3 regions of the Anaerobacillus sp. ABA4_114 genome follow, and region 1 is predicted to be linked to each of the others. Evidence: riboswitches for the same ligand, from Rfam matches in the RefSeq annotation. Region 1 holds a riboswitch; each other region holds the start of a gene.
What was found. A riboswitch is a leader RNA that binds a small molecule or an ion and turns the genes downstream of it on or off. The one in region 1 is predicted to bind S-adenosylmethionine.
Positions count from the first base shown of each region.

Region 2: linked by a shared signal. The riboswitch ahead of metX (homoserine O-acetyltransferase MetX) and the one ahead of ACXAEY_RS20335 (acyl-CoA dehydrogenase family protein) in region 1 are both predicted to bind S-adenosylmethionine.
Region 3: linked by a shared signal. The riboswitch ahead of ACXAEY_RS04295 (methionine ABC transporter ATP-binding protein) and the one ahead of ACXAEY_RS20335 (acyl-CoA dehydrogenase family protein) in region 1 are both predicted to bind S-adenosylmethionine.

Region 1 is NZ_JBSWUM010000001.1:3,928,897-3,934,163, reverse strand. It holds gene ACXAEY_RS20345 (M23 family metallopeptidase) at 1-115, shown strand, start outside; gene ssuE (NADPH-dependent FMN reductase) at 191-718, opposite strand; gene ACXAEY_RS20335 (acyl-CoA dehydrogenase family protein) at 767-1,909, opposite strand; SAM riboswitch class I at 1,994-2,099, opposite strand; SAM riboswitch class I at 2,246-2,347, shown strand; gene ACXAEY_RS20330 (LLM class flavin-dependent oxidoreductase) at 2,430-3,818, shown strand; gene ACXAEY_RS20325 (methionine ABC transporter ATP-binding protein) at 3,815-4,843, shown strand; gene ACXAEY_RS20320 (methionine ABC transporter permease) at 4,815-5,267, shown strand, end outside.
Region 2 is NZ_JBSWUM010000001.1:857,720-862,986, reverse strand. It holds gene ACXAEY_RS04220 (O-acetylhomoserine aminocarboxypropyltransferase/cysteine synthase family protein) at 1-895, opposite strand, end outside; gene metX (homoserine O-acetyltransferase MetX) at 899-1,972, opposite strand; SAM riboswitch class I at 2,054-2,163, opposite strand; gene ACXAEY_RS04210 (TlpA family protein disulfide reductase) at 2,329-2,748, shown strand; gene ACXAEY_RS04205 (anti-sigma factor domain-containing protein) at 2,868-4,079, opposite strand; gene sigI (RNA polymerase sigma-I factor) at 4,100-4,855, opposite strand; gene ACXAEY_RS04195 (thioredoxin family protein) at 5,196-5,267, opposite strand, start outside.
Region 3 is NZ_JBSWUM010000001.1:877,837-883,103, forward strand. It holds gene leuB (3-isopropylmalate dehydrogenase) at 1-918, shown strand, start outside; gene leuC (3-isopropylmalate dehydratase large subunit) at 936-2,348, shown strand; gene leuD (3-isopropylmalate dehydratase small subunit) at 2,361-2,942, shown strand; SAM riboswitch class I at 3,183-3,292, shown strand; gene ACXAEY_RS04295 (methionine ABC transporter ATP-binding protein) at 3,409-4,431, shown strand; gene ACXAEY_RS04300 (methionine ABC transporter permease) at 4,424-5,092, shown strand; gene ACXAEY_RS04305 (MetQ/NlpA family ABC transporter substrate-binding protein) at 5,116-5,267, shown strand, end outside.

The sequences.
Region 1 (5,267 bases):
AGGACATTTAGAAAATTTCTGGGGTAAACAAGCAGCAATTGAGAGTGCAAAAAAATGGGCTAATACCAAAGTTGTTGAGAGAAGTACAGGAAATGTCGTTTACCAATCTGAATAGTTAAACGTTAATAGCTAGATTGAAAAAGCCCTGCTCAGAGAGAGGGCTTTTTCAATATTTGAGGCTTCTTACCTATTATGCCAACTCCTCCACCAACGTCTCCAAATTCCCCTTCAACCGCTCCTTCGCCTCTTCATCCAAAATAAACTCATTCCCCTCACCACGCTGAACATGCTGGTCGATCACATACGCACCGCTAAGGAGATTCGTCGCTCCAAGAGAAGAGAGTACAGGCTTAAGCGCATAATCGATCGCAAGGAGATGCCCGAACGATCCACCGATCATCAATGGAAGAACGGCTTTTCCTTTCAATCCTTTTTGAGGAAGAAGATCGAGGTACGTCTTCAATATCCCTGTATAAGCAGCTTTATAAACAGGCGATAAAATAATAACGGCATCTGCTTTTTCTACTTTTTCATTCGCTTCCAAAATCGCAGCGCTGCTAAAGTTAGCGGTAATTAAATCGGTAGCGGGTAAGTCGATTACATTGATTGATTCATAGGAGATCGACTGCTCCTTTAAATAACTTTCTGCATAGTCCTTGATTCCTTTTAGTCTCGATTGAAGGGAGTTTCCTCCGTAAATAAGTACAACATTGCTCATTGTTTTCACTCTCCTAAACTAGTGTCATCACAATTTTCTTACACATACTCAGTCAGCAAACACGCTTTTCGCAAGACTATACACGATTGCATCGTCTGTCGGCGGGTTATGAAGCCCTGCTCGTACGTTTCGGAAATGGCGCTGTAATGGGTTGCTGGCAGACAGGCTTCTAGCACCGACCACGCGCATCGCTAAATCTACGACTCGGTTCGCACTATTTGTTACGATATGCTTCACTGCTGCTAAGTCCGCTCCCATATGCGGACGCTCTTCAGGGTTTTCACTCCATCTCTTTGCGACAGCATAAAGAACTTCTCGCGCGTTGAATAGCTCTAACTGCATCTCGCCGATCTTTCTCCTTACTTCTGGCACGTCTTTGATCGGACCAGGAAGTGTTGAAGGGGAGAAGGAGGAGGCGAATTCGACCGTGTAGTCCATGGCTGAAGAGGCGATGCCAAGGTAAACGGCTGGAATCTGCAGGTACCATCCTTTCGGAGAGGCTTTGTGGTTCTCCTCAATTACCAATAGATCCTCAGGTTTAACGTGGACGTTATGTAGCACGAGATCATCACTCTTTGTCCCTTTCATGGAGATACTGTCCCACGTTTCCTCAATTTGTACGCCTTCAAGCTTATGATCAATCAGGACAAACCCTTTCTTACCGGTTTGATCAACGTCAGCTGTGACGATGGAGTAATCAAGCGCCACGGCCATCGACGTAAAGGATTTTCGTCCATTGATGATCCAGCCCTCCGGCGTTTTTGTAGCAGTCGTTTGAGGAATCCCGCCGCGTGAAGGGCTGCCGGTTGCTTTTTCAGTTTGCGCAAGGTTGAGTAGTGCTTTTTCGTTTACGATCAAGTGGCACACTTTTTCGAAAACCGCTTCATCCCAGGCTCGCGATTCAGCGATTTCTAAGATGACTCCAAGCTGCCAGCCGAGGGACAGTGCCGTCGGACCATCACCTGATGCGAGCTGTTCTTGAACTTTCAAGAACTCGTACAAGTTAAGACCGGAGCCTCCATATTCTTTTGGTACAGTGAGTGATAAAAAGTTCCTCGCCTTTAAATCTTCGAAGTTCTCGTAAGGAAACCTTTCTTCTTCATCATATTTTGCAGATCTACTTTTAAAAAGTTCAACGAGTTCAGTGAGTTCTTCCTTCAAATCAGGCTGCTTTTCAGTTGCAAATGGCATCGGTATCCTCCTTTTTCTCTATACAAAAAAAGTCTACTTTCAGCTGAAAGTAGACTTAGGCTCATTAACATTCGAACCATACAAGCTTCATCTTTCAGACAAAAAGTCTGCTGGAATGAGCACCTTGCTTAAGATAAGCGGTTGCTGCAGGATCGTTGGACCAGATTCCTCCCCTGACTCTAGATAAATGCATGCGGTAGTGCGTTAAAGAATAGAATACGGACAAATAAACGCAATGTCAACAAGTAATTAGAAAAGAAATAATTTTTTGATTTTTTTGTTGACAGGGAATCGATCGGTGCTGTATATTCATCGTTAAATTCAATAAAACAAACTTTCTTATCAAGAGAGGTGGAGGGACTGGCCCTTTGAAGCCTCGGCAACAGACTCGGTTGAGTACTGTGCCAATTCCAGCAAGCGATGCTTGAAGGATAAGAAAAGACAGTTGCTTTTTCACGGCCTCTTCTTTTCTTATGAAGAGGCCTTTTTATGTTTCAAAAAAGAGTGGAGGTTCAAAGAGATGAGTAAACAAATCATTTTGAATGCGTTCGACATGAACAGTTCGATGCACAATTCACATGGGCTATGGAAGCATCCAGAAAGTCAGCGTCATCAGAGATACAAAGACTTAGACTACTGGATCGACCTTGCTAAGACATTAGAGAAAGGGAAGTTCGATGCGGTCTTCTTTGCAGATGTTCTTGGTGTTTATGATGTGTACCAAAAGAGTAAGGATCCTTCAATCCGTGATGGATTGCAAGTGCCAATCAATGATCCCGCACTTCTTGTCCCTGCGATGGCGAGTGTGACCGAGCACCTTTCCTTCGCTGTTACGGTCAGCACGACGTACGAAGCACCTTTTGGAAATGCGCGCAGATTTTCGACGCTCGATCATCTAACAAAAGGGCGAGTTGCCTGGAACGTCGTTACCTCTTATTTACCGAATGCGGCACGCAACTTCGGACTTGAGAAGATGATTCGTCATGATGAGCGTTATGATATCGCTCATGAGTATATGGACGTGTCCTACAAATTGTGGGAAAGCAGCTGGGAGGATGGTGCTGTGGTTGAAGATCGAGTAGCTGATACGCTTGTTGAGCCCGACAAAGTTCATGAAATCAATCATGAAGGTCACTATTTCAGTGTTGAAGGACCGCATCTTAGTGAACCGTCTCCACAGCGAACGCCTGTGATCTATCAAGCTGGGACATCAGAGAAAGGGCGAGAATTCGCATCAAAGCATGCGGAGTGCGTGTTTGTCGGAGGACCGACTCCTGAGCGAATCCACTACTATGCCGATGATATTCGTGAGCGTGCCGTCAAGCATGGAAGAAATCCGGATCACGTGAAAATTTTCTCGTTTTTAAGTGTGATCGTAGGTGAAACGACAGAGGAAGCGGAGGCGAAGTTTGAGGCGTACAACAAGCTATGGAGTGCTGATGCAGCAAAGGCTCAATACGGTGCGAGTGGCTATGATGTAGCAGAGTTTGAAGAGATGGACCTTGATGAGCCGTTTGAATATAAGAAATCAACAGAAGGTGGACAGTATAAAGCGGCAACGTTGACGAAGGATGCGCCGAAAAAGCTGACGGTAAGAGAGGTGTTGAATCGCTTTGAATCGATCGACCGCAACAGCGTGATCGTTGGTAACCCTTCTGATGTAGCGGATGCGATTCAATTTCAATTCGAAGCTTCAGGAGTAGACGGATTTAATTTGAACCACCTCGTAACGCCTGGAGACTTGGAAGCTTTCGTAGAATTAGTCGTACCAGAACTACAGAAGCGTGGTCTTTATAAAAAGGATTATCAAGAAGGTACGCTGCGTGAAAAGCTCTTCAACAAAGACGCAAGACTGCCAGACGACCATCCAGGAAAAAACTATGCTTATCGTAAGGAAGTCGTGCAATGATCGAACTAAGAGAGATTACGAAAGAGTATGGAAAGAAGGACAAGATCGTTGCTGTCGATAACGTTTCTCTTCGTGTAGAAAAGGGAGAGATCTACGGAATCGTTGGGTATAGCGGAGCGGGTAAAAGTACGCTCTTACGGTTTATTAATGCTTTGGAAAGGCCAACGACAGGGTCCGTTCACGTTGACGGAATCGACTTGCTATCGCTATCGAATAAAGAGCTTCGAAAAGCAAGGCAATCGATCGGAATGATTTTTCAAGGATTCTATTTGGTTGCTTCAAAAACAGTCTATGAGAACGTCGCATTTGCCCTTCTCGCTGCCGGAGTTAGTAAAAAGCAGATCGGTGAAAAGGTCGATCATTTATTGAGCGTAGTCGACCTTTCTGATCAGAAGGGGAAATACCCGTCACAGTTGAGCGGTGGTCAGAAGCAAAGGGTGAGTATCGCGCGGGCTTTAGCAAATGATCCGAAGGTGTTGCTGTGTGACGAGGCGACGTCAGCGCTAGATCCTAACACGACAAAATCCATTCTTTCATTGCTGAAAGACATCAATCAAAAACTTGGGATTACGATCGTCATTATCACGCATGAAATGGAAGTGGTGAAGGAGATCTGTCATCGCTGTGCGGTCATGCGTGAGGGAAGAGTCGTGGAGTCGGGCACGACGTTCGATATTTTTTCAAATCCGAAAGATGCATTAACAAAAACGTTCATTCAGAACGTACTAGAGTTCCATCTTCCTGATTCGTTGATCGAACATGTACAAGGGAAGCTAGTGAAGCTCATGTTTCTCCGCGATCTAGCAACGGATTCGGTCGTTTCCGATATGCTGCAGAGGTTTAATGTGAAAGGCAACATTTTGCATGGAAAAGTCGAATACATCCAGGAAACGCCGCTCGGTGTGTTCATCATGGATGTGAGTGGAGAGGATGCTGAAGTGTCTCGAGCGATCGCTTACTTAGAGAAGCGAGTAAACAACGTGGAGGTGATCAACGATGGACCACATTATCGAGCTCTTGCCTGAACTGAACGTCGCATTTTTTGAAACGTTGATTATGGTTGGAATCGCTTTGTTGTTTGCCGTTTTCATTGGTCTCCCGTTAGGGGTCATCCTATTTATCACAGATCGAGGGTTGTTTTTAGAAAATAAATATGTGAAGCAAGCGGTCGGCATCATTATCAACTTGATTCGTTCCGTTCCCTTCATCATCTTGCTCGTATTCTTGCTTCCGGTAACGAGCCTTTTGTTGGGAACAACGATTGGACCTATGGCAGCTTCTGTTTCCCTCTCCGTTGCTGCGATTCCGTTTTATGCAAGAATCGTAGAATCGGCTGCTCGTGAGATCGACAAAGGTGTGATTGAAGCAGCCGTAGCCGCGGGTGCTTCACCGTGGATGATTATTAAACACATCGTCCTGCCAGAGGCGAAGCCTGGATTGATCACAGGG
Region 2 (5,267 bases), 3.1 Mb from region 1:
CAACATGTTCCTTCATTCTAACGTGAAGTGTCTCAATTCCTAATGCGATTTGGAAAGCGTTAAAAGGACTCAATGAGGCGCCTGTGTCTCGTAATAGTTGAACACGAGCTTTTATGATGAAAGCTGCTTCAGGCAGGGCCTCTGCATAAACGATGTTGTGATAGGAAGGATCTGGTTCGATAAAGCCTGGGAATTTAGATGAATTCCAATCGAACTTTCCACTATCGACGATCAAACCTCCCATCGTTGAACCGTTACCACCAAGCCACTTCGTCGCAGAATGAATAACAATATCAGCACCATGCTCGATCGGTCTACATAAATATGGTGTTGCGAAGGTATTGTCGATGATAAGCGGAATGCCAGCTTCATGAGCAATTTCAGCCACTTTCTCGATATCGAGTACGTGAAGACCTGGATTACCAATCGTTTCTGCAAAAATTGCTTTTGTATTAGGAGTAATCGCACTTCTAAACGATTCCGGATCTTTCGGATCAACAAAGTTGGTTTTTATTCCGTATTTAGGAAGCGTCGTTGAAAAAAGATTATATGTCCCGCCATATAAAGTAGAAGCAGAAACAATTTCATCACCGCTATTCGCAATATTTAAAATCGCGTTTGTAATAGCTGCCATACCACTTGCAAGACCGAGTGCTCCAATTCCGCCTTCAAGCTCCGCAACCCGTTCTTCAAGCGTTCCTACCGTCGGATTACCAATTCTAGAATAAATAAACCCTTCTTCTTTTAAACCAAACAAATCAGCTGCATGTTCCGTGCTGTTAAATTTGTACGCGTTGGATTGATAGATCGGTAGTGCTCTCGCTCCTGTAGCTGGATCTGCCTGTAAACCACCATGGATGCCAATCGTTTCTAGGTTATAACGCTTCTCTGCCATCTCTTATCCACTCCTTTGTATTTTTGACGGTTCTTGTAATTGTTCTTTAATCAATTGCCCCCATCTATCAAATTCAACGAGGAATCCATCATGACCATACTTTGTATCAACGATCGTAAAACGCGCCTTAAGCGAAAATAAAGCTTCAAGATCTTTAGGAGGGTAAATTAAATCACCTTTAAAACTAATTGCTAAAACATTTGCCTTCACTTCTTCAATCGGTGCGTCCCTTCCCCTGGTAATATCATGGTTATCCATTGCTTTTAATAAGTACAAATAGCTATTGGCATCAAACCGACCAACTAGCTTTTTACCCTGGTAATGAAGGTAAGATTCGACGTCGTAAAGAGCCTCTTCATGGTGATCTTCAGGTTTTGCAATGACCCTTCTTCCAAATTTCTTCTGAAACATCTCATCTGTTCGGTATGAAATCATTCCGATCATACGTGCTGTTGCTAACCCCGATGCGGGAGGATGCGATTGATCATAATACCCTCCCTTCCATTCAGGGTCAGTCGTTATGGCATGTCTTGAGATGGCATTATATGCAATTCCGTAAGCACTCAAAGATGGTGTCACAGCTAATGGAACAAGATGCTCCATCGCATCAGGGTAGAGAATTCCCCACTCAAGCACCTGCATGCCTCCAAGCGACCCACCGATCACGGCATGAAGTCGATCGATACCGAGTGCTTCAAGTGCTCGCTTTTGAGAATGAACCATATCCCTCACACTTATGAATGGAAAATCCGCCTGATACGGTTGGTTTGTAAACGGATTACGAGATAATGGTCCGGTCGAACCATTACAACCGCCTAATACGTTGAATGTGATTACTTGAAATTCAGAGGTATCTACATACTTACCGTGACCAATCAGACCTTCCCACCAACCATCTTGTTTCCTTCCAACCGTATACTGATTGCCCGTTAGTGCATGACAGACTAGAATGACTGGTGCTTCCTTCGGTCCTACTCGTTCATATGCAAGTTCAACCTCGTCAAGTTCTTTTCCTGATTCGAGAACGAACGAGCCAATGGATATCCGTTGGTCCTCGTATACCGTCTCTCTTCTCAACTCCGATCACTCCCATCACGCTCATTGAATATAAAAAAGCCTCTCTGAAAGACAGAGAGGCTGGATTATAGAAATCAGCTCCGCTTATCTTCCAGGCATTATACCTGCAGGAATTGGCACCTTTTCAAACCAAATGGTTTGACGGTTGCCGGGCTTCATAGGGCCAGTCCCTCCGCCTCTCTAGATAAGAACGAATATTCAATTACTTTGATTGAGTATTATTTTAGCAAGGCAATGCATTAGTGTCAAACATTTTCTGAAAGTTTATACAAATCCACTCTACGCATCAAATATTTTGATTAGAACCAGAATTTTGATAAGGTTACCATAAATCTATATGCGAAAGGAGACTTTTTGTGAAAGCCCCTACGTTTTCTTTACAAGAGGTCAGAGGTGATCAAAAGTATTCATTAACCGACTATGAAGGGAAGCCGGTTATGCTTACGTTTTGGGCTTCATGGTGTCCTGATTGTATGAAGGACCTACCTATGAAAGAACAATTTTATGAACATGCAGACTTAAACAAACTTGCATTCTTAACAATAAATGTGACTGGACGTGAAAGAACAGAAGAGGCAGGCAAAGATTTTGCTATCAAGAACGATCTGCCTTTTCCAGAATTAAAAGATAATGGTAGAGATACGTACGATAACTATGGGTGCACTGGTGTACCAACGACTGTCCTTCTAGACAGGAACCACGAAGTTGTACAAACATTCGGGGACAGGGCATCTTTCCTGGATATCGTTAAAGTCCTCCCCTCAATCATGCTTTGAATGAAGTTATAACTAAAACAAAGCTAGGGAAATTTCCCTAGCTTTGTTAAAAATAATATAAAATAATGGCGTTAATCTAAGTTATTCGTGGCGAACTGTCAATCTCACTGTTCACTTACTTAATCATCATTGTCTTCTTTTGAGCGATTGTCTTCACGCTCGTCTTCTTCATCTTCTTCGTCTTCTTCGTCCTCATCATCTTCTCTATCTTCTAGATCGTCTTTGTCTTTTCTGTTATCTTTATCTTCTCTGACTTCTTTATCATCATTTTGTTTATCATTTTTTGAGGATCCACTATTTTTCTCGTTGTTGTTCTCATTTTGTTCAGAGTCTTTATCCACACGACCAGAATCGTTATTTCCAGTTGGTTGAGATGAAGACTTTTCGTTCTTATTTGATAGTTGACCGATCGGATCTTTTTCTTCTTTTACCACTGCTTCAGAATTTTGGTTACTCTGTCCTTTTTTATTCTCTGAGCTGTCAACCGTTTTATTTGATTTATCATTAAGCTGAGTAATTTTATTATCTAGCTCGTACCTGTCTTCAATAGGTTCTGTATTACCCTCTGATGCAGTTGCGCGATTTTCGAGCGAATCTAATTTCTTAATAGAAAGGTCGCGGGCATCTTCAAGAGAAATCGTTACTCCACGATCTTGTGCAGCCAGATAAGTTATATACTTTCCAGGAGACACACCCTTCTCAACTGCCATCTTACGGGTATGATGATCCGCATGTAAAATCGTAGTGATTGCAACAGCCTGTTTTGTAAGGACCTCATTGTTTTTCAAACCATTAATCGTTTCTTCAAGCTTACTTTTCACCTTCTGATAACGACTGTTTTCTTCAACATTACTCGCTACGATAAGCAGCTTTCCCTGATCAGTTAAAAAGCCATTCTCTTCAAGTTTAGAAATTAGTACATTTGCAAACTCAGCAAGTGGCATATTTTTTGTATCCTGGTCTAAACTCAGCCCTTCGCCGTCTGAATTCCAAGCCTGATACTGTACTACTTCCAGGTCAGAATTAACACCTACTTCGATACTCGGATTGATATCAAAGCTAACATATGCAGCAACTGCATCATTTTTCGGAACAGGAATCACACTTGCAACGATAACAAACAACATGATGATCGTTGCCATTCCTGCCATCGTAGGCATAGAGGGGATAAAGAAACCTTTTTTATTTTTCTCAGGTTTCTTTGCTAGTTTAATTTCAGAGCCAATTGATAAGTTATGATTTCGTTTAAGAAAAATTGTTGTAAATTCACCTTCGGGTGTCAGGACTACGGCTTTTCTGCCTCGTATCTCCATAATAACCCCGTTTTTCATCCCCTGGCCCCCTCATTCTGTTACTGTATATAAGATTTCAGCGCATTAAAACCTCCTAGATAAATTAATGCAACTGCTATTATATACTTTCGATTACGTTCAATCGTTTTCCGACTGCATGAGACAAGAGACAGCAAATCTTTTATAGGCAGCTGTTTCTTTTCGAGAAGATAGCTTGAAAGAGTAGAATCCTCTGCAATAAGTTTTGCTATCATTTTGGCATTATCCCTCGCATCGATATGCTTCGGGCAATTCTTACTCAATACCTTAAACGTAATACTGAACCTTTGCAGGAGTTGCTCGTATTCTTCAATTTCGTACATTCTAACTTCTCGCTGCTTGTCCATCTCATATACGTCAAGAGCTGCTTTCTGCTCAGCAAAACTATCTTCTAATCTACCTTCTTCATCCACTTCTTCTGGTTCGAGATAGATATACTTATTTTGACGTGCTTCTTTACGGATATAATCGATTACCCTACGACGGATAACCATATCTGCGAATGTAAGGAAACGGCTTCCCTGACCTCTTTGATACTGATCCATCGCTTCATTGAAAGCAGATAATCCGATACTAAATTCGTCCATCATCTGATTAATGTATCGATTGCAGACTTTTGACGTTATTTTCTTAATAAATGGTTGATAATCTTCTAGTAGCTTATTGCGTAGAAACTCATCGCCGTTTTGGATACGATCGATTTTATCTTCTAATGTAACATTGTCATTTTTACTTTTATATTTTCCTATTCTTGTGCTGATTGAAATGGTTGTCATGTCATACACCTCTCATCTTGCAGTCAATTTAAATTGATCGCTTATTAGGTTCCTTCTTAGATGTTTGTTATTTGAATATTAAAAAGAATGCAAAATAAAATTCGCCCCCATACGACAAAATCGAATGGCGACTCTCTATTCATTTATACCACTCAATCAGCTGCAACGAAAATACAATTTAATGACAATGTTACTGTTTCTTTACTGTCTGTTATATTAATTTATCATTATTAATATTGCACAATTTTCAACAAATTTCTACACTGCTAGATGCCTGCTGAGACACGCTTTTTGCTTTGAGAAACTTATGGTGCCTTTGGTCAAAATTCATCAAATAAATTTAACGCTTCTTGTATTTTAGGAGTAAAGTATTAAGGCGGACGACTGATTCAAATGCAAAGATCGTTTCTTT
Region 3 (5,267 bases), 3.1 Mb from region 1:
AAGCGATCTGACGCTGTACTTTTAGGCGCTGTAGGCGGACCGAAGTGGGATGATCTGCCTGGAAGACTTCGTCCTGAAAAAGGCCTTCTAACAATTAGAAAAGAGCTTGAATTGTTCGCAAATCTACGTCCGGTCAAAGCGTATGACAGTCTTTTAGACGCATCACCGTTAAAGGAAGACCGCATCAAAGGCGTCGATATGCTGATTTTAAGAGAATTAACGGGTGGCTTGTACTTTGGTACACCGAGTGAACGGAGAGAAGGTGGAGAGCGCGTAGTCGATACGCTTTCTTATACGCGTGAAGAAATCGAGCGCATCGTAGAACAAGGATTTAAAGCAGCTAGGAAACGAAAGAAGAAGCTGACGAGTGTCGACAAAGCGAATGTTCTAGAATCGAGCAGGATGTGGCGTGAAATCGTAAATGAAAAAGCAGCCTCATACCAGGACGTGGAAGTTGAGCATATGCTTGTGGATGCTGCAGCGATGAAAATTGTTCAGAATCCTGCACACTTTGACGTAATCGTAACAGAGAATCTTTTTGGAGATATCTTGAGTGACGAAGCTTCGATGATCACTGGGTCTTTAGGGATGCTTCCATCTGCAAGCTTAAGAAAAGATGGGTTTGGCATGTATGAACCAGTACACGGTTCAGCGCCCGATATCGCTGGTAAAAACCTTGCCAATCCACTAGCGATGATCTTATCTGCATCGATGATGTTAAACCATTCGTTCAATATGAAGGAAGAATCTGATGCGATCGATAAAGCTGTGATGGAAGTTCTTGAAGCAGGGTATTTCACAACTGATCTTGCGGGTGTTGGAAAGCGAAGTCTAAGTACTGATAAGATGGTCGATCAAGTTATCTTTCAACTAGCAGAAGATAATGCTACGGCTGGTATCATGGAAGCTTATGCGTGACAGTGAGGAGGATGGGTGTGGAGCCAAAAACAATTATAGAAAAGATCTGGGAAAAGCACGTTGTGCATAGAGAAGAAGGCAGTCCAGATTTACTTTATATCGATTTACACCTTGTGCACGAAGTAACATCTCCGCAGGCTTTTGAAGGCTTGCGTATGAATCAGCGGAAGGTCAGACGTCCTGATCTGACCTTCGCTACTATGGATCATAATGTTCCAACGATTGCGCGGCATATCATTAATGATCCTGTTTCAAAGGTACAGATGGAGAAGCTAGAAGAAAATTGTAAGGAATTTGGGGTCGAAATTGCCGATATTAACCATCCAGACCAAGGTATCGTCCATGTGATTGGCCCAGAACTAGGGTTGACTCAACCAGGCAAAACAATCGTTTGCGGTGATAGTCATACCTCGACACACGGTGCTTTTGGAGCACTTGCATTCGGGATCGGAACGAGTGAAGTCGAACATGTTCTTTCAACTCAAACTCTTTGGCAATCCTCTCCAAAAACAATTGAAGTTCGAGTGAATGGTCAGCCGGGCGCAGGTGTAACGGCGAAGGATATCATTCTTGCAATCATAGCGAAGTTTGGAGTGAATGCAGGAACAGGGGCTATTCTTGAATATACAGGTGAAGCGATTAGAAAGATGTCGATGGAAGAGCGAATGACAATCTGTAACATGTCGATAGAAGCCGGTGCTAAAGCAGGATTAATCAGTCCTGATGAGGTAACGTTTGACTACCTAAAGGGAAAAAGGCATGTTCCACAAGGAGAGGAATTCCAAGCAGCGATATCAGAATGGAGAAACCTTGCTACTGATGAAGGAGCAACGTATGACGACGTTTTAGAGATCCATGCTGATGAGATAGAACCTCAGGTTACGTGGGGTACGAATCCTTCTATGGGATCATCCGTCTACGGTAGAGTGCCTTTTCCAGAGGACTATGAAGATCCGGCTGATCAAAAAGCAATCGCACAGGCCTTAACGTATATGGGGTTAACAGCTGGGATGGCAATTCAGGATATCGACATCCAACATGTCTTTATCGGATCTTGTACAAATTCAAGGATTAGTGATCTTAGAGCCGCAGCAAATATTGTTCGTGGAAGGAAAGTACACCGCAATGTTCGAGCGCTAGTCGTGCCGGGTTCTAAATCTGTCAAAGAAACAGCGGAAGCAGAAGGACTAGATCAAGTGTTTATTGATGCTGGCTTTGAGTGGAGAGAAGCAGGATGCAGTATGTGTCTTGCGATGAATGACGATATCGTTCCACCAGGAGAGCGATGCGCTTCTACATCAAACCGGAACTTTGAGGGACGGCAAGGAAATGGTTCTAGAACGCATCTAGTCAGTCCTGCCATGGCAGCCGCCGCTGCTTTGGAAGGCAAATTTACAGATGCAAGAAAAATGAAGCAGCCTGTCGTGTAAAGGAGTGAAATCATGGAACCTATCAATGAATATACAGGTGTCGTCTATCCTCTTGAAAAGGTGAATGTGGACACTGATCAAATAATACCAAAGCAATTTCTGAAACGGATCGAGCGACAGGGGTTTGGACAGTTTTTGTTCTATCATTGGCGTTTCGATGACGATGGAATCGCACGGTCTGATTTCTCTTTAAATGAAGAGCAATACAGGTCGGCTTCAATCCTAGTAGCGGGTAAAAACTTCGGCTGCGGTTCATCGAGAGAACATGCTCCATGGGCCCTATTAGACTACGGATTTAGAGTGATCATCGCACCAAGCTTCGCAGATATCTTTTACAACAACTGTGTGAAAAACGGTATCCTTCCAATCGCTCTTCCTCAAGAAACCGTTGCTGAATTATTTACAAAGGCAAGCGAAGGTTATTCACTCACTGTTCAACTCGAAAACCAATCTATTAGTGATAATGATGGGCTGCACGTATCGTTTGAAATCGATCCCTATTGGAAGGAAATGTTGTTGAACGGGTGGGACGAAGTATCTAGAACCCTCTCTCTTGAGGATAAAATCGAGCAGTATGAAAATCAAAGAGCGTAAATAAGAGAGCATGTTTGATCCGTATAGAGATACAACTGAATCATTGGCGCGAGCGCTGTATGGATTGCAGCGCTTTTACGCTGTCAGAAAAGAGGGCTGACTTTAGAGGAGTAGTTGAAACTCTGACAGCTGGTTTTATTTAAAAATTCGGACTTTTTACTCATCGATTGACACACTAAAAGTCCCATGCTAGAATTCGATTTAGTACTTAACTAGAGTAACGTGTTAATAACTAAATATCTCTTATTCAGAGAGGTGGAGGGACTGGCCCTATGAAGCCCGGCAACCGTCAAACAGCGTGTTTGAGAAGGTGCCAATTCCTGCAAAGCAGATGCTTTGAGAAATGAGAGAAAGACATCGATTTCAAGTGCCTTTCTGCTCATAGCGGAAAGGCATTTTTTATTTCAAAAGGTTTTAAAATCAACCTATTGTGATGGGATATCGTAAGGTAAAAGGAAGTGTGCAAATGATTGAGTTAAAAGGTATAAAGAAGACGTTCTTTGCAGCCTCTGGACCAGTAGAAGCGGTGAAGAATACTGATCTTACAATTGAAAAAGGCGAAATTTTCGGAGTTATCGGATATAGTGGCGCTGGAAAGAGTACACTTATCCGCATGTTAAATCTACTTGAGCGACCAACTGAAGGCAGCGTAACAGTAGATGACAAAGCATTATCTAAGTTGAATAACAAGGAACTTCGTCTAGCAAGACAAGAAATCGGAATGATTTTTCAGCATTTTAATATTCTCTGGTCACGCACTGTAAAAGAAAATATTGCGTTCCCGCTTGAAATATCGGGCGTGCCGAAAGAGAAAAGAAAAGCTCGAGTGGACGAGTTGATCAACCTCGTTGGGTTATCCGGGAGAGAAGATGCGTACCCATCTCAACTAAGTGGTGGTCAAAAGCAGCGAGTTGGGATTGCGCGGGCACTTGCTAATAACCCTAAAGTGTTACTCTGTGACGAAGCGACATCGGCCCTGGATCCGAAGACCACAGATAGTATTCTCGACCTATTAAAGAAAATTAATAAAGAGCTAGGACTAACGATCGTGTTGATCACTCATGAAATGCACGTGATCAGAAAGATTTGTCATCGTGTTGCGGTCATGGAAGGTGGCAGTGTTGTTGAAGAAGGTCCAGTACTTGATATTTTCCATCATCCCAAGCAGCCGATCACCCGTGATTTTGTAAACCAACTGAGTGAGCCAGAGGAAATGAAAGAATCGATTTCACATCTTACTGAAGGTGCAGAAGGGACACTCGTACAATTTACTTTTGTAAAAGGAGCTACGGGGTCACCTCTCGTAACGAAGTTAATCAGAGAGTTTCAGATCGAAGTGAACATCATTCAAGGGAAGGTCACCCATACGCAGGATGGTCCTTATGGTAAGCTATCGGTCTTACTAAAAGGTGAACAATCTTCTATCGACAAAGCACTGAGCTATGCACGTGAGCAGAAAGTAGAAGTGGAGGTGATTCCAAATGCTTAGTTCACTATTTCCTAACGTGCGTTGGGAGGATATGTGGGAAGCGGCATTACAAACGATCTACATGACCGCGATCTCTGTGTTCGCAACGTTTATACTCGGCATTGGACTCGGCCTGCTGCTTTTCTTAACTTCAAAGGGAAACGTCTGGGAAAATCGATATATTAACGGTTTTGTTGCAGGGATTGTAAACCTGTTCCGTTCGATTCCATTCATCATATTAATTATTTTGCTTATCCCACTATCTGTATATATTGTTGGTACGATGCTGGGAGCTAATGCTGCATTGCCAGCACTTATTGCAGGGGCTGCCCCATTTTACGCACGAATGGTCGAGATCGCTCTAAGAGAAGTAGACAGGGGAGTGATCGAAGCATCCCAAGCGATGGGGGCTACGAATGGCCAGATTATTTTTAAAGTACTGCTTCCTGAAGCGATGCCAGCATTGATTTCAGGAATAACAGTAACTGCGATCGCTCTAGTGAGCTATACAGCGATGGCAGGTGTCGTTGGGGCTGGAGGATTAGGAGATCTTGCATATCTAGATGGTTTCCAACGAAATAATCCCGACGTGACGCTTGTCGCAACTGTATTAATTCTCGCTATTGTAGCAGTTCTTCAGGTTATCGGAGATGTTACAACGCGAGCTATGGATAAAAGATAAGATAAAAAAAGGAGAGAGAAACCATGAAAAAACTATTACTACTTTTGTCAGTTGTTGCTCTTGCAGCTCTAGCGGCTTGTGGAGCAAATAACGGTGGAAACAGTGAAGGCTCAGGATCAGAAAGTGAAGAAACGAAACTAGTTGTTGGTGCATCAAACGTTCCACACGCTGAAAT